2 regions of the Clostridium gasigenes genome follow, and region 2 is predicted to be linked to the other one. Evidence: riboswitches for the same ligand, from Rfam matches in the RefSeq annotation. Region 2 holds a riboswitch; the other holds the start of a gene.

Region 1 (12,095 bases), 1.9 Mb from region 2:
TGAAAGTATTACTATGTGGCAAATGGGTTCATTTTCAATGAGAGGATGGTCATATTTAAAAGCAGGACTTCCATTTTTTATTGTAGGAGTAGTTGGGGTTATGATATATTCTAAAGAAATGGATGTATTAACATTTGGAGAAGAAGCAGCAAAATCAATAGGAGTGGATACAAAAAAAGTAAAAAAACGACTTTTTTTATTTACAGCCATTTTAACAGGAAGTGCTGTAGCGATAAGTGGTACAATTGGATTCATAGATTTAATTGCACCTCATATGGTAAGAAAAATATTTGGATCAAAACACTCATATGTAGTTCCAATGTCTATTGTTTTAGGTGGATCACTAATGGTTATTACAGATTTGGTAGCAAGAACTATTATTATTCCCTCTGAACTGCCCGTAGGCGCAGTAACAGCATTAATAGGTGCTCCATTCTTTGCATATCTTTATTTTAAAAAGTCAAAGTAGGTGATTTTAAATTGTTGGAAGTAAATAATGTAAGTTGTGGATATGATGGATTAAATGTAGTTAAAAATGTAAGCTTTAAAGTAAATAGAGGGGAAAATATTTGTATAGTCGGTCCTAATGGATGCGGTAAAAGTACTCTTTTAAAGTCAATAGCAAATTTAATTAACTATAAAGGAAATATATTGTTAGATTCAAAAGAAATAGGTGGGTTAAATAGAAAAGAGTTAGCTACTAAAATAGCACTTATGACACAATCAAGTCATATTCATTTTCCATATACAGTTTATGAAACAGTAGCTCTTGGAAGATATGCTCATTTAAAGGGAGTGTTTGCAACTCTTTCAGAAAATGATAATAATATTATAGTTAAGTGTATAGAAAATGTTGGTTTATTAGATTTAAAAAACAAATTAATAAATGAATTATCTGGAGGACAGCTTCAGAGAGTATTTTTAGCAAGAGCTTTTGCTCAAGACCCAGAGGTTATTTTACTAGATGAACCAACAAATCATTTAGATTTAAGATGTCAAATAGATATTTTAGAGTATTTAAATAAATGGGCAAAAGAAAATAATAGGATTGTAGTAGCAGTATTACATGATTTAAATCTAGTTCAAAGTTTTGGAGAATCAGTATTAATGTTAAACAATGGTGAAGTAGTTGCAAAAGGAATACCTAAACATGTTTTGGAAGAAGAAAAATTAAAAAAGGTCTATGGTATTAATATTAAAACATTTATGTTAAATGTTTTAAGAAAATGGCAACAATAAAAAATTCTAATTAATTTAATATTCATAAAAATATGAATATAGTATATTGAAATTACGGAGGAGATAGAAAATGAGTAAAAAATTTATAATGTCATATAGTTGTGGTAAAGATAGCACACTTGCATTGAATAGAATGATAGAAAATGGACATACACCAGTAGCGTTATTAATAACGGTAGATAAAAATTTATGTAGATCATGGTTTCATGGAGTACCAGAAAATTTATTGCATAATGTATCCGAATCATTAAATATTCCACTTTTATTAGTGAAATGTGAAGGTGCTGAATATGCAGATGCATTTAAGAATACTTTATTACTAGCGAAAAATGAACTTGGAGTTGAGGCTTGCGTATTTGGGGATATTGATTTAGAAGCTCATAGAACTTGGTGCACAGATAGATGTAATGAAGTTGAAATTGAAGCTATATTCCCACTTTGGAATGAAGATCGCGAAGGGTTAACTCATGAATTTATAGATAGAGGATTTAAAACTGTACTTAAAAATGTAAAATTAGAATTTCTTAAAGAAGAATTTTTAGGAAAAATACTAACTAAGGAAGTAGTTAGTGATATAAAAGCAACTGGGGCAGATCCTTGCGGAGAAAACGGTGAATATCATACATTTGTATATGATGGACCACTATTTAAGTTTCCTATAAAATTTAAAACACAAGGAAATATAACTAATGGAACCCATGGTTTCTTAGATATAGTTGATGAAGACAATGGCAAATAAAATAATGCTGCTTGGAACAGCATCTTCAGTTGGTAAAAGTACAGTAGCTACAGCTTTTTGTAGATATTTTAAAAATAAAGGGTTAAAGGTTGCCCCATTTAAAGCTCTTAATATTTCTTTAAACTCATTTGTTACAATAGATGGTTTAGAAATGGGGAGAGCACAGGTGGTTCAAGCAGAAGCTTGTGAAATAGTTCCAACCGCATTTATGAACCCAATACTTTTAAAACCTAGTGGAAACTTAAAAACACAGGTTATACTTAATGGAAAAGTTCATTGTACTATGGATGCATATAAGTATAAAGAGTTAAATAAAGAATTAAGAATAGTTGCAAAAAATACTTTTTATAATTTAGAAAAAGATTATGAACTGATGGTTTTAGAAGGCTCTGGTAGCTGCGCTGAAATAAACTTGAAAGAAAGTGATATAGCAAATATGTCTATGGCTAAGATTTCAGATTCACCAGTAATTTTAGTAGCAGATATAGATAGAGGAGGCGTATTTGCTTCTGTTGTAGGGACAATAATGCTTTTAGATGAAGAAGAAAAAAATAGAGTTAAAGGTGTTATTATTAATAAGTTTAGAGGGAACATGGAGTACTTTAAACCTGCAATGAAACAATTAGAAGAAATAATTAAGATTCCAGTATTAGGAGCACTGCCCTATGCAGAATTTGATATAGAAGATGAGGATAGTGTTACAGACAGAATAAAAAATAAAGAAGCAAAAGGATTAGATATAGTAGTAATTAAGCTTCCTCATATGTCTAATTTTACAGATTTTAATTCATTAGAAAGATTAGAAGGAGTTCAAGTTAGATATGTTAAAGAGGTAAATGAAATTAAAAAGCCTCATGTTATAATAATTCCTGGAACTAAAAACACAATAGAAGATCTAAAAGCAATTAAATTAAATGGAATATTTGAAAAGATAAATAGTCTTAAAAAAGAAGGGGTATTTATATTTGGAATATGTGGTGGATATCAAATGCTTGGAAAACTTATTGAAGATTTAGATGGTGTAGAGGGTGAAAAAACTAGTGAAGAAGGGTTTGGACTACTAGATATAAAAACTATATTTAATAAGGAAAAATTAACAAGACAGATTAAAGGGGTAGTTACAGTAAATAGTAATATTATTAAAAGCTGTAATGGCATAACTGTTAGTGGTTATGAAATACATAATGGAAAAACAATTAAAAGTAAAGATTCTAAAGTTTTTATAAATGATATAAATGGTGAAGTAGTAGGAGTATGTAGCACAGATGGAAAGATACTTGGAACTTATCTTCATGGGATATTTGATGAGGGTAACTTTGCTAAAGAATTAATTAATAATATAAAAGAATATAATGGTATAAAATTATACAATGAAGAAAATCTAGATTATGAAAAATATAAATTAGAACAATACGATAAGTTAGCAGCATTACTAGAAGAGAATATTGATATGGAAAAAGTAGAAGAAATAATATTTTAAATAAGTAAAGCACTAAAAAAAATGATAGACCAGCAAATTACTCTGTTATTTTTTAAAAAGTGCATAAGTATTGTAATATGTTATATTTTTATACTATTAAATAATAAATTTAACATAGAATTAACCTATTTAGTTGTAGAAAAATGATAAAATAATAAATGATATTATTTTATATTTAAATTACTTAAGATAGGAGAGATTTAAAATGATTAATTTTGAAACTATAATAGGGCTTATAGGGGGACTTGGATTATTCCTATACGGAATGAAACTAATGGGTGATGGATTAGAAAATGCAGCGGGAGATAAACTTAAAGGAATACTTGAAAAATTAACAAGTAATCGATTTATAGGAGTTATTGTTGGAGCGTTAGTTACTTGCGTAATACAAAGTTCATCTGCTACTACAGTTATGGTAGTTAGTTTCGTTAATGCAGGGTTAATGTCATTAATGCAAGCAGCAGGCGTTATTATGGGAGCTAATATTGGGACAACAATTACAGCCCAGATGGTATCATTTAAATTAGATGCAATAGCACCATTAGTAATTGGAGTAGCTGCAGTAGTAGTAGTTACTGCAAAAAAGAAAAAAACAAGAGATATGGCAAATATAGCTTTAGGGTTTGGTATATTATTTATGGGAATGGGGCTAATGTCAAGTTCAATGAAGCCTCTTGCCGACGCACAATGGTTTAAAGACTTTGTATTAGTTGTTGGTGAAAATAGATTTTTAGGCGTATTAGCAGGACTTGCTATGACTGCGGTTGTACAAAGTTCTTCTGCAACAACAGGTATATTAGTAGCTTTAGCAACAACAGGAGCAATTAATATGAATATTGCATTACCAATTATTTTTGGTTGTAATATAGGAACTTGCGCAACCGCATTGTTAGCGTCAATAGGAACAAATAAAACAGCAAAAAAAGCAGCGTTAATACATTTATTCTTTAATATTGGAGGAACTTTAATTTTCCTACCATTTATGGATCCGTTAATAAGACTAGTTGAAAGTACAGATTCTAATGTTGCAAGACAAGTTGCAAACGCACATACTATATTTAATATTACAGTAACTGTAATAATGTTTCCACTTGCAGGATATTTAGTTAAATTAGCAAACAAAATATTACCAGGTGAGGATGAAATAGAAAAAGAAGGCGCAATATATTTAGATAAAAAATCATTAAATATACCAATAGTAGCTTGTGATCAAGTTGCAAAAGAAACTGTAAGAATGGCAAATAAATCAAAAGAAAACTTAAAGCTTGCTATGAAGGCTTTTATGGAAAATAATGAAGCAGCTATTACAAAAGTTTATCATAATGAAAAGATAATAAATGCGCTAGAAAAAGATATAACAGACTATTTAATAGAACTTTCACAGCTTGAACTACCAGAAGCTGAAATAAAGACATTTGCTTCAACTTATCATGTAATTAATGATGTTGAGAGAATTGGAGATCATGCTAAAAATATTGCAGACTTAGCAGTAGAGAAAATAAATGGTAGAATTGATATAGGGGTAGAAGCAACTAATGAGTTAACTATAATGTATAATAAAACATTAGAGGCTTTAGATTATGCAATTACTATGTATGAAAAAAGAGAAATTGGAAATAAAAATAACATTGAAAAAAATGAGGAAGAAATAGATAAATTAGAAAAATCATTAAGAGGAAACAATATAGATAGATTAAATAATAAAGTATGTTCACCTAATTCTGGTATTATATTTTTAGACATAATAAGTAATTTAGAAAGAATCGGAGATCATGCTAATAATATAGGAAAACTTTAATAAAAAAAGTTAAATTGACAAAAACATCTATAAGTATATAATTAAATTAATAGAATAACTAATAGCTAGGGGTGCATTTTATGCTGAGAGATACTAGTATCGACCCTCGTACCTGATCTGGATAATGCCAGCGTAGGAAAGCTTTTTAAATATATCAATAAAGTATATTTATTAAATTTAACTATTTAAGCTACATCCAAATTTTGGATGTAGCTTTTTTGTATGTTAAATTGAATATAGTTTGTATAAAAGGAGGAGGAATGAAAATTGAGAAATTATAAAATACCCACATTAACAATAGCAGGATCAGATTCATCAGGGGGAGCAGGTGTACAAGCAGATTTAAAAACATTTAGTGCAATAGGAACTTATGGAATGAGCGTTATTACTGCAGTGACTGCACAAAGCACTCAAGGAGTATTCTTAGTTGAAGAGCTAAGTGAGGAAATAATTAAGAGACAAATAGAGGTAGTTTTTGATGATATTGAGCCTAAGGCAGTAAAAATAGGTATGGTATCAAGCCCTGAAATAATTAAGATAATAGTGGATACATTAAAAAAGTATAATCCACAATATTTAGTTGTAGATCCAGTTATGATTTCAAAAGGTGGATATTCATTATTAAAGCCTGAGGCAAAGAAGAATTTAATAGAATACTTAATTCCCATGGCATATGTAATAACTCCAAATACATTAGAAGCAGAAGAAATAACGGGAATAAAAATAAATAATTTAGATGATATGAAAAAAGCGGGATATAAAATATTAGAACTTGGACCTAAATATGTACTTATGAAAGGCGGGCACTTAGATGGTGATGCAATAGATGTACTTATAGGACTGGATAAGTTTGAAGTGTACAGGGAAGAAAGATTAAATATAAAAAATACTCATGGAACAGGGTGCACCTTGTCATCAGCAATAACTTCATATTTGGCACTAGGAAAGAGTATTGATGAATCGGTAAAATTAAGTAAAGAATATATAACAGAAGCAATAAGAAATAGTTTTGATATAGGCAAGGGAATAGGGCCTGTACATCATTTTTATAAATTTTAGGAGGTGTAATTGTGTATAAATTAATAAACAAAGTAAAAGAAGTAAATCCTTTGGTACTTCATTATACAAATGAAGTTACTATTAATGATTGTGCTAATGCAACTTTAGCATTAGGTGGAAGTCCATTAATGAGCTATTCATATGAAGAGGTAGAAGAAATAGTCAGTATTGCAAGTTCAGTAATTATAAATATAGGAACAATGAACTCTTCAAGATTGAATCTATTTATTGAAGCCGGAAAAGCTGCAAATAAATATAATAAACCAGTTATATTAGATCCCGTAGGCGTATTTGCAACAAAAACTAGAGCTGATTTTATAAATAAACTATTAAACAAAGTTAGATTTGATGTTATAAAAGGAAATGTAGCAGAAATTAAATATATTGGAGGCTTCGATGTTAGAGGGCAGGGTGTAGATTCTTTTGATGATGGAGAGGATATATCTGAAATAATAAAAAGAGTAGCAAAAAAGCTAGATTGTATAGTAGTTGCAACAGGTAAGATCGATACCATAACAGATGGAAAAAAAGTAATAAAAATAAATAATGGAACAACTAAGCTTAAAAGCGTTACTGGAACAGGCTGCATGACTGCAAGTTTAATAGGTAGTTATATAGGGGCCTCAGAAAATAAACTTAATGCAGCCGCTATGGGAGTACTTACAATGTCGTTAAGTGGAGAACTAGCAGATAAAGAGGATATGTCAATTGGAACCTTTAAAGTTAACTTAATGGATAATATATTTAATATGAGTGAAGAAAAATTGCGTAAGTATGGAAAGGTGGAATAAATATGAAATTTACAGATTATTTATTTGAAGAAGTAAAAGGAATATGGGATGAATATTTAACTCATCCATTCGTAATCGAAATGGGAGAAGGTACTTTAGATAAAGATAAATTCAAAAATTACCTTATACAAGATTATTTATATCTTAAGGAGTACTCAAAAGTATTTTGTATAGGGATAGTTAAATCTAAAACAATGAAAGATATGAGATTTTTCTATAATTCTATAAAAGGGGCCATGAATGATGGAACCGCAGTTCATATAAGATATTTAGAGGGATTTGGTATATCACAAGAAGAAGTTGAAAACTGTGAATGTAAGTTAGTTACTTCAAGTTATACAAGCTATATGCAAGCATTAGCATTAACAGGAGAATTAAAAGAAATAGCAGCCACTATAATGCCTTGTACGTGGAGCTACAGCTATATAGGAAAATATTTATTTAAAACATATGGAGAAAACCTAGAAAATAATTTTTATAAACCGTGGATAGAATCATATGCATCACAAGGATATACTGATTTTACTAATGAATGGATAGATTATATTAATAATCTTTGCAAGGACTTAAGAGAAGAGGAAAAGAAAAAATTAGTAGGCATATTTGTAAATTCAAGTATTCATGAAATGAAATTCTGGGATATGGCTTATGAAAATATTAAATAAAAGGAGATGATATTATGGTTAATACTGTTATCATATTAGTTAGTATAGTATTATTCGTATTTTACTTAATTGATATTAAAAATAATAAAATAAATACAAAAACAATGGTTTTGGTAGGAATGACGTGTGCAATATCATATGTTCTATATATGATACCTCTAATAAAGTATCCACAAGGCGGAGGAATAACGATGCTTTCGATGATGCCTGTAATGATACTTTCTATATTATGTGGAAGACAAGCCGGGTTAACAGGTGGATTAATATTTGGATTACTTAAGATATTAAATGGCGCAATGATATTAAATCCAGCTCAATTCTTATTAGATTTTATATTTGCAACTATGGCACTAGGCCTTACAGGAACTTTTGGAAATAATAAAAAGTATAAAGTAGTATATGGATGCATATTAGCAATTGTTGTATCCGTTTCTATAAGTGTACTTTCTGGAGTAGTTTACTTTGGGCAATTTGCCCCTCCAGGAATGAATCTGTTAGTATATTCATTATTATATAATGTAAGTAGTGCAGGAGTTGAAGGTTTAGTAGTTACAATTGTAATAGGTATATTACCACTAAATAGGCTAAATAGGGTAGTTAATAAAAAAGATCTGTATTATTAGAGGAGAGAAGCTTTATGAAAGAAAAATTGAAATTATATTTAGTTACAGACTCAAAAATATTAAAGGGTAGAGATTTTTATAAGTGTATAGAAGATTCTTTAAGAGGTGGAGTGACAACAGTACAATTAAGAGAAAAAGAATCATCAGGAAAAGAATTTTTAGATAAAGCTTATAAATTAAGAGAATTAACTAAAAAATATAATGTTATGTTTATAATAAATGATAGAGTTGATATAGCGATTTTAGTAGAGGCTGATGGAGTACATGTAGGACAAAGTGATATTTCTCCATTAGAAGTTAGAAGGCTAATAGGCTCAGATAAAATAGTTGGTGTGTCTGCAAGAACATTAGAGGAAGCTATAGAAGCTAAGAAAAATGGAGCAGATTATTTAGGTGTAGGAGCGATGTTTGAAACAAACACTAAATTAGATGCAAAGGCTGTTAGTATAGATACTTTAAAATACATAAATGAAAATATAGATTTACCGATAGTTGCAATTGGAGGGTTAACTTTAGAAAATATAAAAAAAATTGAAGAATGTAATATAGATGGTTATGCAATTATATCTGCAATTTTAGGTGCTAAAGACATATATTTAGAAACCAAGAAATGGATAAAATAGCGAAGTGGATAATTTAAGCTAAAAGTAAAAATATATATTATAATAAGTATCTAAAAGATAAAAAGGATGTCTTATAATGATTGTAATCATTATAAGACATCTCATTTTAGCGCTATTTAACTAATTCGTCATCTTTCCAGACTCCAACAACTTTTTCACCATCGTGATAAGTCATTATTCCATCACCAATTCTGTTATCATCATTCCATAAACCTATGAAAATATCTCCATTTCCATAAACATAGATACCATTACCAGTTTTGGCACCTTTTAACCAGTTACCAACATACTTTTCACCATCTGGCCAAGTGTATATCCCATATCCAGTTATATCATCATTAACCCAAGTTCCTTGATAAACTTCACCATTTGACCATTCTAAAGTTCCTTCGCCATGGAATTTATTTTGTTTCCAATTTCCAACGTATCTTGAACCATTAGTAAAGGTAAATATTCCAAATCCATCTCTTTTACCATTTACGCCTTCGCCTTCATATATACCGTTAGTTACATGCTGCTCAGTTGCCTCTGCTTTATTAACGGCTATGTTTAAAGCAGAATCCTTAATATTAGTTAATTTAAATTTTTTCATTATTTTAGTTCCTTTCATCAATTACATGAATTTATGTAACATTAGTTTTATTATTTATAGCATATACTATTATAAAAATAATATGCAAATAGACTATTAATAATATATTAACATATTTTTAGTCTAATGGTAATATATTATGTCAATTAACAATAAATATCATTATATAAGGTTTAGTAATAAATCGTAAATAAAGTAATAATGGTATAGATTGAATTATATTATATTACAGAATGTTAAACGTAATTGCAAAATTTTAATAAAAGGCGGGGTTACATATTGAATAAAATATAAAAAAGGACTATGAAATAATTCTCAAAAATTGTTTCATAGTCCTTTTTATGTGTTCTATATAATTAGAACAAGCATATTGTTTATATTATTAATTATTTACCTGTTACTAATGTTAAAAGATATTTAAAATATTCAAGGTCTATACCCTCATTTTTACAATAAATTTTAAAATCCGAATTTAGTCTATCTTCTCTATATTTAGTATCAGCATATAAGTCGTATTGTTCGAAATTTGACATGTCGAAGCCCTCCTTTTATCATATTTTCCTCTCTTTTTGAACTTAGCATAAATGTGTTTGCATTGTCTTTCATAATATAGTCTCCTTTCATAATTAGCATATTTTAATATGCATTATTTTTTTATATAAAAAAGCCATGGATAGTTGATATGCTCCCTATATAGTAGACAGTTAAAATAATAAAACTGTTTTTATAAAGGGGGCATTTTATTATGGGACGAAAATCAAAAGCATCATCTGAAATTAAAATACAAGTTGTTGAAGAGTATTTAACAGGTGAAAATAGTTTAGCACAGATAGCCTATCGATTAGAAGTTAATCCATGTACAGTTGATGCATGGGTACGTAAATATAAAATATTAGGACCACAAGGGTTAATTACTGAAAGTAGAAACACATATTACCCTCCTGAAATTAAGATACAAGCAATAGCAGACTTTCTTAACGCAAAAGGTTCTTTAAGAGAAATTTGTATTCGTCATAATATTTCATCACATAGTGTTCTTCAACAATGGATAAAGCAGTATAATAGTGATAAGACAATTACATCTTGTGCTACTAAAGGAGCTGCTATTATGAACACTGGAAGAAAAACTACTTATGAAGAGAGAATGGAAATTGTTACATTCTGTATCGCTAATGCTAACGATTACAAATTAACCTCTAATGAATATAAAGTTTCTTATCAACAGGTTTATTGTTGGGTAAAGAAATATGAAAAAAACGATTTCGACGAGCTAGTCGATAGACGCGGAAAACATAAAACACTCGAAGAATTAAATGATTCTGAAAAACAGTTAAAACTTTTAGAATCTGAAAATAGGCGTTTGAAAATGGAGAATGATTTTCTAAAAAAATTAAAGGAGATAGAAAGGAGGTAGATACATCTAACAGTTCTCAAAAGAATAAATACATAGCAATAAAAGAGTTACATACGATTGGTTACTCAATTTCTGAATTGTGTAAGTATGCAAAAATTGCACGAGCATCTTATTATAAATGGCTTAATAGACCAGAAACGTTGAGAGATAGAGAAAATGCTATTGTTTTAGATGAAATTATTAAAGTTTATTTAGAAGTTAAAGGTATTTATGGATACCGTCGTATAACATTAAATATTAATAGAAGACTTAATTCACAATACAATCATAAGCGTATTTATAGACTTATGAAATCTATAAAGTTATCGTCAGTCATTCGTAGAAAAAGAAAAAATTATATTCAAAGCACACCTCAAATTACTGCTGAAAATGTGTTGAATCGAGAATTTACAGCTGAAAGACCAAATGAAAAATGGTTAACTGACGTAACAGAATTTAAACTAACAACTGGAAAAAAAGCTTACTTAAGTGCAATACTAGATTTAGGTGATAACAGTATTATTTCCTATGTATTAGGTCATTCAAACAACAATATACTTGTGTTTGATACATTAGACCAAGCTATCGATACGAACCCAACTGCAAAGCCAATTTTTCATAGTGATCGTGGTTTTCAATATACAAATAGAACGTTCAAAAATAAATTAGATAAATTTGAAGCAACACAGAGCATGTCTAGAGTTAGTCGCTGTATTGATAACGGTCCTATGGAAGGCTTTTGGGGCATACTTAAAGTTGAAATGTATTACCTAAGAAAATTTGATTCATATGAGGAACTTGAAGCAGCTATTGATGAATACATAGATTTTTATAATACAAAGAGGCTACAGAAAAAGCTAAAAGGCATGACTCCGATCGAATATCGAAGTCATACCTTAGCATCATAATTTTTTATTATTTACACTGTCTACTTGACAGGGGACAGTTCAAGTCCATGGCTTTAATATCATTATTAAAAATAAATATAAAAAATCCATGAGTAATAATAACTCACGGAAAATTAAACTATTTTATTTTTTTAGTTTAAAGTAGTACAGTCTTTACTATACTTGACGTAGAGTTACCAATGATT
Region 2 (12,095 bases):
TCGTCTGGACCTAAATCTTCTGAACCCTTCATTAAATTTTGACCTGCAACAAATGGAAGATCCTTAACTTTAAGGTTCTTTAATACGCCGTATCTATGAAGTAGTGAATCCTTTGCCATATCTAATCTTGCTTTTAATATTTCAAAGAATTTATCTATATCTTTATTAGCTTGTATTCCCACTCTTGGTAGGTTAATTGTTGTTGGAGCAATGTTTCCTCTTCCTTTACAACCTGGCTCACCATTTACATTCTTCATTAAGTATGTTCTACACCCCATAGTTGCAGGCATATATCCCATATCGTAATATTCTTTATTAAAATCAGCATCTATATTCATAAAAGTTGGGTTCATTCTTTTAGCTGCTACCTTGCAAGCTAATTTATAAAGATAATGGTACTCATCTTCTGATTCTCTATTTACCCCTTCTTTAACTCTAAAAATAATGTTAGGGAAAATTGGTTGTTCGCCTTTTCCTAAACCTTTTTCATACTCTTGCAAGAATACTTCACAAACTAATGCAGCATCTTTAGAATCTGGAATTCCAAGATTTAAAGAACTAAAAGGAACTTGTGAACCAGCTCTTGAATGCATAGTATTAAGATTATATACAACGCCTTGCATAGCTTGATGCACTCTAGTTCTTACTTTCTCTTCAACTAACTTCTCTAACTTATCTCCTTCAATTCCATAACCCTTAAGTTCTGCTCTAACTTCTTGTCTTGTAGGCTCAACAAAAATACCCATATCATTATCAAAATCTGGATGGGATTGCCCACCAAACATATCGTTTTGGGTTGATTGAAGTAATATACATGATAGTTCTGCAGCTGTTTCTATTCTTCTTGGTGCATTAATTGTTCCATACCCAGTATTAAATCCACTAAGTAGCATTTCTTTAGTTGGTATATGCAAGCAATTTGTTGTTAAGTTGTAACTATCTAAATCATGATAATATAAATCTCCATTTTCATGACCTTTTGCTAAATTCTTTGGCATTGATGCTAGAGTATGCCATTTATTAGATTCTGATGCAATTCTTAATAACTTAGAACTAAAGTTATTTCCTACATTTGCATTATCTCTATCTGTCTCTACTCCAATTTGTTCTATAGCTTTCATTAAGTCAGATTTCTTTTCTCTAACTTGAGTTCTTTGTTTTCTATATTTATCATAAGCCTTAGCTATTATTTCGTAATTTCTATCAAATAATGCTTTCTCCACTAAATTTTGAATTTCTTCTACAGTTACCTTATCCTTTCCAGATACCTCTATATAACTAATTACTTTTTGCACAGTATCTAGGACCTGACTCTCTTTAAGCTTTTGTCCTACCTCAATCCCAGCACCTCTAATAGCTATCGCTATCTTCTCTGCATTGAATTTTACTTCTCTTCCGTCTCTTTTCACTACATGTAGCATTAATTCGACCCCCGTTACACAATATATAGTATTTTACTATTATACTCTATATATTTTTTCTAATCAAAGATGATAAAAGTAACATACTATTCATTAACCTCAAACTACATCCCTCTATCTTCATTTTTTAACCTTTTTTATATAAATATAAATTTTTAATTGTAGACATATTTTTCTTATGACTTGTAATATATTGTTAATAATATATATTTTTATTAAATTCTTTTATCTATTATAAAATAAAGGAGAATAACTATGAAGTCAAAATTTTCACTACTTTCTATAATAATAATTATAAGTTTAATTGGGTGTTCCCCTAAAGAAGATTCTAGCCTTAAAACCTCTACTAATATGGATGGCATGGTTCCTTCATTTTATACAGGTGAGAACATTAAAGAATCTACTAATTCTAATACACCATTTATGGTTATGATTGAAAACTCTACTTCTTCACGACCTCAAAGTGGACTTGGATCTGCAGATGTTATTTATGAAACATCTGCAGAAGGCGGAATTCCTAGGTTTATGGCTCTTTTTCATAAAGATAGTGCTGATATAATTGGACCTGTACGAAGCATTAGACCTTATTTTTTAGAGCTAGCTTTAGAAAATAATTTATCTTTTGCTCACTGCGGAGGATCTGTGGATGCTCTAACTAGTATTTCTAAAGATAGCTCTATTATGAGTATAAATGAACTATCTAACGGATCATATTTTTGGAGAGATCCCAAAAGAAAGTCACCTCACAACTTATACACCTCTTCTAAAAATATATTAGATTCCATTATTGATAAAAAATTTTTATCAATTCCAAAACCATTTGCAGAATTTAATAAAGCTTACTACTCAAATGAAGTTTTAACTTCTATATCAAATATAAGATTGAATTTGAACAAAAGTTACGATACCTCATATTTATATGAAGATAATGTATATAAAAAATCAATGGATGGCAAAATAGCTTTAGACGCTTCTACTAATAAACAGCTTAGCTTTGCTAATGTAGTTATTCAAAAAACTACAATATCTCTTCAAGATGATAATTTGCATTTAGATATAGATCTTATAGGTGAAGGAGATGGCTATGTATTTTCAAATGGTAGATATGTAAATGTACTCTGGAAAAAGTCAGATGAAAATGATAAAACTATACTTTATGATATTAATGGAGATATAGTTCCCCTATCACCCGGCAAAACTATTTGGCATATTGTAAATAACAATACAGACATTTCTTTTAATTAAGGGATTTTTTTTTAAAATTTGGTTAAACTATATCAATAGTGATAATTATCTTATCTTATCACTATTGATATGCATATAAAATTTATGATATAATATTTGCATAGAATTAAATGTAACAAAGGAGTTAATATTATGCAAAAAATTGCTTTAATAACTGATAGTAGTTGTGATTTATCATTAGAAACATTAAAAGAGAATAATATAAATATGCTTCCTCTTAATATTATTTACTCTTATGGAGAATTTGAAGATAGAGTATCTATTACTCCAGAGGAAGTCTATGAAAAATTAGGGATCGAGATTCCTTCAACATCACTTCCTAGTACTAAAAAAATAAATTCTGTCTTAACTAAATTAGAAGAAGAAGGATATACTCATGTAATTGCCATTACTATATCAAGTGGATTATCTGGAACTTTTAATGCCGTAAGATTAGCTTTAGAAGATCATCCAAAATTGATTTCTCATGTTTATGATACAAAGATGCTAGCATATGGCGAAGGTATGATTGTATTAGAAGCTGCTAAAGCTATTAAAGAAGGTCAATCATTCGAAAATATAATATCCAATCTTCCTAAACTTAGAGGAAGAATATCAGCATACTTTACTTTAAATACTCTTGAGTATTTAAAGATAGGTGGAAGAATAGGTAAAGTTGCTGGTACTATTGGCGAATTACTTAATTTAAAGCCTGTTATAGGTGTTGATGATAATGGTGTTTACTATACAGCTTGTAAAGCTAGAGGTAGAAAACAAGCTCTTTCAAAACTTACTGATATCTTAAAAGAAGCTTTAAGCAAAGGTAAATGTAAAATTCAAGTGCTACAAGGTGGAGCCCTTGAAGAAGGAAAAGCTTACTTAGAAAGCATTAAAAACTTAGAGAATATAGTAGAAATTGGTATAGCTTCAATTAGTCCTGCATTAGGTGTCCACGTTGGTCCGGGATTAATAGGATTAGCTATTCACAAAATTTATTAAAATAAATTTGCATATTAAGCGGTAATATTTGTTAAATAATTTTTAAAAAATAACAAGTAAATGTTAAATATATATTTGCTTGTTATTTTTTTTAATATGACTAACATTATCACTATTGATATAGTTTTATTTTATGCTATAATCTAGACATATTTATTAAATTTTAAGGAGGCAACTTTTATGCAAAAGATTGCAATAGTAACTGATAGTGCATGCGATTTAACTTTAGAAACTATGAAAGAAAACGATATCCATCTTTCGCCGCTAAGAATAATCTACTCACATGGTGAATTTGAAGATAAAATAAATATAACTTCTGAAGAGGTTTATAATTCTTTAGAAACTGAAATTCCAACAACTTCACTACCAAGCCCAAAAACTTGTGAAAGGGTTCTTAGTCAAATAGAGGCAGCTGGTTACACTCATGTAATTGCTATTAGTGTATCTAAAGCACTATCAGGAACATTTAATGCTTTCAGGCTTGCATTAGAAGGACACCCTAATTTAACATCTACTATTTTTGATAGTAAAATAATAGGCTATTGTCAAGGAGTTATTGTATTAGAAGCTTCCAAAATGGTACAAGCGGGTAAATCTTATGAAGAAATATTAGAATATCTTCCTAAAGCACGTGAAAATGTAGTCGGATACTATACTTTAAATACATTAGAATACTTAATAAAAGGTGGAAGAATAGGAAAACTCGCTGGTGCTATAGGACAATTCCTACATTTAAAACCTATTATTACAATGGATAAGACAGGAGTTTATTGTTCTATTGCCAAAGTTAGAGGTAGAAAACAATCTCTTTCAAAACTTCATGAAATAATTAAAGAACATCTTACGGAAGGAAAGTGTAAACTTTGGGTACTTCAAGGTGATGCTTTAGAAGAAGGCACTAAGTTCATGGAAAACCTAAGAAACTTACATAATGTAGTATCAGTCGAATTAACATTAGTTGGCGCTATGTCTGCAGCTCATTCAGGAAGAGGAATGATAGGTATAGCTATACAAAGGGTTGACTAGCTATGCAAAACTTTAGCTTTAATAACATATCTGATATTAAAGCAGAGGAAAAAAGGCTTCATGATGAGTATATGCAAAAATTATCTGAATTAAAGGCTCTGCAAAAAAGTAAAGAGTCTTCAGGTCAAATCTTTACTAAGGGTTTATTACCCATTTACGTGCTCCACATATTAACAAAAGGTCATGCCAATGGCAATGATATTTCTCAAAAAATAGGTCACCGTACAAATGGTCTTTGGGTGCCTAGTACCGGTGGAATTTATCCATTATTAAAGAAGCTTGAAAAAGAAGGATTTGTTATGGGTATTTGGGATGATCCAAAGAAAAAATTTCAAAAGTTTTATTCACTAACGCCTAAAGGACAAAATGAATATATTATTAGGAAAGATTTAATGAAACCGAGAATAGAAGAAGCTCTCAAGGTTTTTAAGATTATATATAAAGATATATACTTATAAGTATATATCTTTTTTTTGTATTTCTTTTCTATATTTGCACAAACTAATCATAAGGCACTTGAAAAAAATAATACTTAGGTGGTGTATTTATGAAAGGTAAAATTATTGATTTAAATAATTCCGAAGCTTTTGTTTCATTAGAAGATGATACTATAATAACTATACCGTTAACTAACTTTAATGCTTCCATCTCTATAGGTTCATCTATTGATATGGCTTCACTTTCTGGAAGCTATGGTCTTTATAATAATCATAGAGCAGAAATTGCTCAAAATAAACTAATTGACTTTTTCTAGTAATAACTGTAAAATTATTTTATATTTACAATGTGCTAGGGGTGCCTTAAGGCTGAGAGATGATTTACTATCATTAACCCTTTAAACCTGATCTTGGTTAATACCAGCGTAGGGAAGCCATATACGATGCGTGATAAAGTTATACTCACGCCCATGGTATCTCCTAGCATATTTTTTAGGAGGTATTTTTTTATGGAAAACTTTATATCAACCCTAAAAGAGAGTTATACAACTCTTTTAGGCAACCCTTTATCAATTTTAACCGTGGTAGGTGGCGTCTTACTCCTTTTGGCAATTATAAAATTCAAAAAGATAAAGTTAGATGCTAAATTAATGGCCAGAATAGGTATAGCATTAGCCCTTGCTACTATTTTAAATATGATTAAGATTTACTCATTACCAAATGGTGGTGGAAGTATTTCTCTTGGTAGCATGATTCCACTATTACTTATTGCATTTATGTATGGTCCTGAAATTGGATTATTAACTGGATTCTTATTTGGTATTATAAGCTTAATAATAAACCCTTATATAATTCATCCTATTCAAGTATTATTTGATTATCCTTTACCTTTTATGGCTATAGGTTTTGCAGGATACTTCAAAAACAATATGCCTTTAGGAACTACTATAGGAATGACACTTAGATTTGTATGTCACTTTATTTCAGGCTATGCTTTCTTTGGCGAATTTGCTCCTGAAGGTTGGTCACCAGCAGTTTACTCTTTAGCTGTTAACGGCGTTGCTGTTGGAGGAGAACTTATAATATGCTTAATTATTATGTCATTATTACCTATTAATAGAATTATAAAAGGAACCGACACCGTTTTTTAATATTAATATAGTTTTAAAAAAGCTACCCGAAAATGGGTAGCTTTTTTATATGTATTATTCTATTGAAATTGCATTAACCGGACAGCTTGATTCTGCATCTTTAGCTTCTTCTTCTTTTCCTTCTGGAACATCAGCTTTAGCTATTGCCTTTCCATCATCATCCATTTCAAATACATCTGGGCAGATTGATGGACATAATCCACAACCTATACATGTATCCTTATCAACACTTGCATTCATAAATATTCTCCTTTCTTTATAAGTGATTTTTAAAGAAATATCAAAAATTTAATATTTCTTTAAATTCACTTCAATTAGTATTACATTGATATTATTGCCTTATTATACGTTTATTATGTATATCCCTAATATAAGCCTTCAAATATTAATGAGTATAGATCATTATCTCTAACATATTCTTCTGCAATCCCAGCTTCTAAAGCTTCAGTTAAATCTAAATTTATTGGTAGTTCTCCAAGTAAATTTAACCCTAAATATTCTGCATGCTCTTCTGATGACTTTTTACTAAATACTTTCATTTTTGTATTGCAACCAGGGCAGCTAATATAAGCCATATTCTCAATTACCCCTCTTACCTTAACATTCATCTTGTTTGCCATAACAACAGCTTTTTTAACTATCATAGACACCATATCTTGTGGTGTTGCAACAACAACCATCTCACTTATAGGAAAACTTTGCATTATTGTTAATGTTACATCCGATGTTCCTGGAGGCATATCAATTAATAAATAATCTAATTCTCCCCAATTTGTATCAGTAAACATTTGTGTTAATACACTTGTTACTACAGGACCTCTCCATATTACCGGTTCATCCTCTATAGGAATTAAAAGATTCATTGACATTATTTTAATTCCACTTTTAGTTGAAACTGGCATATATTCAACTCCATCTTCTCCTACTTTTCTCATTTTAGCTCTTTCTTTATTTATCCCAAAAAACCTAGGCATAGATGGACCTGTTATATCTGCATCTAAAACTCCAACCTTATACCCTTTTTTTCTTAATATACTAGCTAATATTCCTGTAACCGTAGATTTACCCACTCCGCCTTTACCACTAATTACTCCTATTATATTTTTTACATCTCCGTAGTTTGGAATTACTTTTCCACAACTTTCTACCTTATTAGTCTCCTTTGAAGAACATGAATCCTTACTAGGACAACTTGAACAATCACTCATTTTTTACTCCTCCTCATACCATTCATTTGGTTTTGATATATTAGCTTCGCTAGTTACTATATTCCATTCCCTAAATTCATTTTTAGCTTTTATATAGTAATCTTCTTGTATTTTATCTTTTTTATTATCTACTGATATTTTAGACTTATATGTAGAACTATCATATCCTTTATTCTTAACTGTTAACACAACATCAAATTCACTTGCATTGTTATTTACTAATTCTATATCTGGTATTGTTTTTCTTGCTTTTTTCAAAAATGCTTCAATATCAGTTGAAAATACATACTTTAAACAATCTACATCCCCTTGAATATCTATTCCAACTTTATGAGGGGTTTCAGTAAATTCTTTTTTCTTTAAATTTAATACATTTGATATTGAATTATAATATATATATTCAAAATCTCTAGGTTTTCTAATAAATGATAAATTTTTCATTATACCCTCATCTACTCTACTAGATACCGTAAAGATGTTAGTATCATTATAAAAATTTCCTTCATGAGCTCCAACTATATAATTAAACTTTTCAACTTTATCGCCCATATTAAATTCAAAAATATAATCCGGACTTAATTCAGTTTTATTTTCACTCTCCTTAGAACTATAAAGCAATTTATACATATCTTCTATAGCCTTTGACTCTGTAACTATAAATTTGAAAGCAGGGTCACGTACACTTTGGATACTTATTTGATCTATATTTTGAGTTTGAAATTTTTCAAAGTACTCATTTTTAAAACCTAATTTTTTCTGCAAATTATCAATAGTATTACAACCTACAAAATTCAAGGAAATTAATATAGTAGCAACTACCGCCACTGCTTTTTTTGTTTTTTTCAATTATACCAGTCTCCTTTATGTAACTTAATTTCTTATAAATAATTAGGAGAAGCAATTTAGCTTCTCCTAATTACAAGTAAATTATAATACTTTAATTCTTCAATGGCAAATTTTATTCCATATACTATCTAAAGTTGTCAACTATCTCTTCAAAAACAACTTCAATACTAGGTTTAGATTTGCTATCATCATATTTAAAGTTAATCAAGATAACTTTTCCTTCAGAGTCTTCTCTAAAATAGCATTTGTTCCTGAAATTATTACTATTTTCTTTGACTTCATAATTTATTACATTCCAGGATACTCCATTGCTTTTATATTCATAATATTTTTTATTATTTATATTCTGAAATATCCTTATATCTACTTTATTTATGCTATCAAGATTATTTAGTATAGTTATATTTCCCTCAATTTTATCACTATTAAATCTAATCTCTAACTCCGTCTCATCTACATTCTCCATTCCCTCTTCTACTATCCATTCCCCAGGCAATAACACCTTGTATTCTCCTTCATTCAACTTATATTCAGAGAACTTATTAACGCCATTATTTCTCAGTGCCACTTTTTTTATATCTTCCGAGAAAAACTGTTGCATGCATACAAGAATAAACATTAGTGATAATAGTAATGATAAAATATAGATTTGCTTCTTATTCATACTAATCTGCTCATTAGGAATTATAAGTACTTCCTATATCCTATTAAATCTCATGTTATTGCATTGGCACAACAACAGTTGAGTTTTTAAAATCATAGAACATTAGCCAACATCCCATACCATTTCTATCTTTATCATCATCACTAATCCATGTTACGAAACCAGTCTTTCCTTCATATGGTTGTTCATCTTTTTCTCTCTTTCCTGGAACTCCATAAATGATATATTTAAGATTTCCTTCCTTGTCACATTTATATCCAAGCATAAATTTCCCATATTTTTTAATATACGGATAGTAATTTAACATTGGATAATATGCAACTGTATACTTATTGTAATTTGACATATTACACATTTCATATAAATCATTTACTTTCACTTTATACCATTTACAATATTTAATCTCTTGATATTTATCCCTACAATTTTCGAAGCCTCTTGCAATACCTTCAAAATACTCACCCACACTACCTCTTACTTCGAATATATCTGGAGCCTTATATTCCTTTTTTTCCTCAGTTTGAATACTTTCTTCATCATCTTCAAACTTTCCTCTTGGATCTACCTTTTCTATTGGCTCTGCTGGTTCTAACTTTGCCCCCTCAGTTTGAATACTGCCTTCATACTCTTCAAACTTTCCCCTTGGATCTACCGTTTCTATTGTTTCTACATTTCCTACTGTCTCTACCTTTTCTATTGTCTCTACCTTTTCTATTGGATCTGTAACTATTTCATTATCTCTATCACATTCATCATCATGCTTTTTGTGATCTTTATCTTTGCATTTACATTTGTCTTTATCCTTGTCTTTGTCCTTGTCTTTTTTCTTATCATATTTTTTATCCCAGTCTTTTTTAGCCATTTCAACCTTAGGTTTATGGCTTTCCTCAACGGCTTTAACAACCTTATAATTTTTCCAATTATCTGATGGCTGATCCCCATTAATAAATCCACACATTATAAATATAGGGATTCCATCTTTCATTTTAACTATTGCAGCCCCACATATTTTATCAAAGGCTACATCTAACCCTGCTATGTTATCAGCAAAGTATTCTTTTGTACATTCCCCTTTACCCCCATCTCCTACATCAATTTTACCAAGATTTATAAGTTGTTTTGAATCTCGCTTATTACAAATAAGCATAACATTATAATCATCAATATCTTTTCTTAAGTTTTGGGCATAAAACGATACCTTACATCTTTCTCCTTTTGCTTCTATCTTTGAATATCCTGATAATGTCTTATCACTAGTACTTGAATGACCTCGTTCGTCTTCTTGTAGTATTATAAAGTTTCTATACAATTTATTTATTTGTGACAAAACTTAAATTCCTCCATTTACATTAATTCAATATATTATATGCTTACTATACTAGAATATGTTAAAAAATAAACCTCTAAGGCTATCTGCTACTAAAACAGTACTCTTAGAGGTTTTTTTTATTTATATACTAGCCTAATATTAGCTATATTCAAAAATAACAAGCCAATATGCTAAAATAATTCATTTACTTTATTTGATAATTTTCCAAACTCCTGAATGCTTAACGTTTCCCCTCTTCTCTTTGGATCTATTCCAGCATTATCAAAGGCTAATTGTAAATTTTCCTTATCAAGGCCTATGCTCTTTAACCCATTCCATAAAGTTTTTCTTCTCATATTGAAAGAACTTCTTATTATATCAAAGAATAATTTTTCATTATCAAGTTGAACCTTTGGTTCTTCTAATCTATCTAATCTTATTACTATTGAATCAACCTTAGGTCTTGGTATAAATGATTCTGGTGGTACAGCTCTTACTATTGAAGTATTGCAGTAATATTGAACTAATAATGAAAGTGCTCCATAAGTTTTTGACCCTGGATCTGCATTCATTCTTTCTGCAACTTCTTTTTGAATCATTATTGTTAATGATTTAAATTTATAACCTTCTTTTAAAAGTTTAACAACTATTGGAGTTGTTACATAGTAAGGTAAATTTGCAACTAACTTAACGCTTTTTTCTTCTCCAATAATTTCGTTAAAGTCAACTTTAAGAGCATCATTATGTATTAACATAAGTTTTTGGTTATCACCAATCTCAGTTTGTAGTATAGATATTAAAGTACTATCTAATTCGATAGCTACAACTCTTTTAGCTTTTTTTAATAATTGTGTAGTTAAAGTTCCAACACCTGGTCCAATTTCTATAACCAAATCCTCTTCTGTTACTTCTGCACCTAAAACTATGTCTTCAGTTACAGTTTCATCTATCAAAAAGTTTTGACCTAAACTTTTTGTAAATCTAAAATTATATTTCTTTACAAGTTCTGCTGTTTTCATATCTTGTGTATCCATATTATTTACTCACTTCCAATTCTTTTTCTATTTTGTTTATAGCTTCTGTAAACTCTTCTTTTGTTATTCCATAATTATTTAATCTTGATAACATTTGATTTGCATTTCCATACCCTATTCCTATAATTTTTCCAAGCATCACTCTTCTCTTTCTAGAATCCTCTTTACCTGTTAATTTAAAATAGAACATATCTTGCGCCGTATAGAATTCTATTCTATCCTCTTCAGAGCTCTTTGCCCTGTTTAAAGCCTCTATTATCACTTCTGGAGTTGCATTCTCTACTCCTATGTTATTTCCCTTCATACCATCTTCTTGAGCTATATATGCATGTTTTATCCCTTTAACTCTTTTAGATATTATGCTTCTAATTTTTTCGCCTGCAAAATCAGGATCAGTGAATACAATAACACCTTTTCTTTTTTGTGCTTCTTTTATTCTGTCTATTACTTTTGCATTTATTCCAAAACCACCTACCGCTATCAATTCAGCATCTACTGCTTGTTTAACCGCAGTTATGTCATCTCGTCCTTCTACAACTATAACCTCTTTAATCAAATTCTTACTTCCTTTCAACTTTCCCCGTATTAGTTATTTTTTCAAGTTACCTTACTCTTTTAATTCATATGTCTTGTTTCTATATATTAATTTATCCTTATCTACTTATTATGTCAAACAATTTAGGTCTTTAGGCATATTTTTTTAATATATCGTATGCCCTAAAGCTTTCAGCTCCCTAACTTTTCAAATAAAAAAGGTGCTCATTTGAGCACCTTTT

The links. A riboswitch is a leader RNA that binds a small molecule or an ion and turns the genes downstream of it on or off. The one in region 2 is predicted to bind thiamine pyrophosphate.
Region 1: linked by a shared signal. The riboswitch ahead of thiD (bifunctional hydroxymethylpyrimidine kinase/phosphomethylpyrimidine kinase) and the one ahead of thiT (energy-coupled thiamine transporter ThiT) in region 2 are both predicted to bind thiamine pyrophosphate.

Annotation. Positions count from the first base shown of each region.
Region 1 covers NZ_CP071376.1:3,312,530-3,324,624, reverse strand. Annotated here, with positions in the region: gene J1C67_RS15580 (FecCD family ABC transporter permease) at 1-469, shown strand, start outside; gene J1C67_RS15575 (ABC transporter ATP-binding protein) at 481-1,239, shown strand; gene J1C67_RS15570 (Dph6-related ATP pyrophosphatase) at 1,310-1,978, shown strand; gene J1C67_RS15565 (cobyric acid synthase) at 1,968-3,458, shown strand; gene J1C67_RS15560 (Na/Pi cotransporter family protein) at 3,664-5,256, shown strand; TPP riboswitch at 5,314-5,412, shown strand; gene thiD (bifunctional hydroxymethylpyrimidine kinase/phosphomethylpyrimidine kinase) at 5,524-6,315, shown strand; gene thiM (hydroxyethylthiazole kinase) at 6,327-7,106, shown strand; gene tenA (thiaminase II) at 7,109-7,771, shown strand; gene thiT (energy-coupled thiamine transporter ThiT) at 7,786-8,394, shown strand; gene thiE (thiamine phosphate synthase) at 8,409-9,017, shown strand; gene J1C67_RS15530 (MORN repeat-containing protein) at 9,130-9,609, opposite strand; gene J1C67_RS15525 (hypothetical protein) at 9,996-10,142, opposite strand; gene J1C67_RS15520 (helix-turn-helix domain-containing protein) at 10,355-11,023, shown strand; gene J1C67_RS15515 (IS3 family transposase) at 10,999-11,910, shown strand.
Region 2 covers NZ_CP071376.1:1,105,005-1,117,099, forward strand. Annotated here, with positions in the region: gene nrdD (anaerobic ribonucleoside-triphosphate reductase) at 1-1,421, opposite strand, end outside; gene J1C67_RS05460 (DUF3048 domain-containing protein) at 1,677-2,666, shown strand; gene J1C67_RS05465 (DegV family protein) at 2,799-3,644, shown strand; gene J1C67_RS05470 (DegV family protein) at 3,825-4,670, shown strand; gene J1C67_RS05475 (PadR family transcriptional regulator) at 4,673-5,128, shown strand; gene J1C67_RS05480 (hypothetical protein) at 5,218-5,424, shown strand; TPP riboswitch at 5,452-5,556, shown strand; gene thiT (energy-coupled thiamine transporter ThiT) at 5,617-6,258, shown strand; gene J1C67_RS05490 (ferredoxin) at 6,313-6,498, opposite strand; gene J1C67_RS05495 (Mrp/NBP35 family ATP-binding protein) at 6,624-7,466, opposite strand; gene J1C67_RS05500 (YhfM domain-containing protein) at 7,470-8,312, opposite strand; gene J1C67_RS05505 (hypothetical protein) at 8,437-8,976, opposite strand; gene J1C67_RS05510 (hypothetical protein) at 9,032-10,303, opposite strand; gene rsmA (16S rRNA (adenine(1518)-N(6)/adenine(1519)-N(6))-dimethyltransferase RsmA) at 10,477-11,319, opposite strand; gene rnmV (ribonuclease M5) at 11,321-11,875, opposite strand.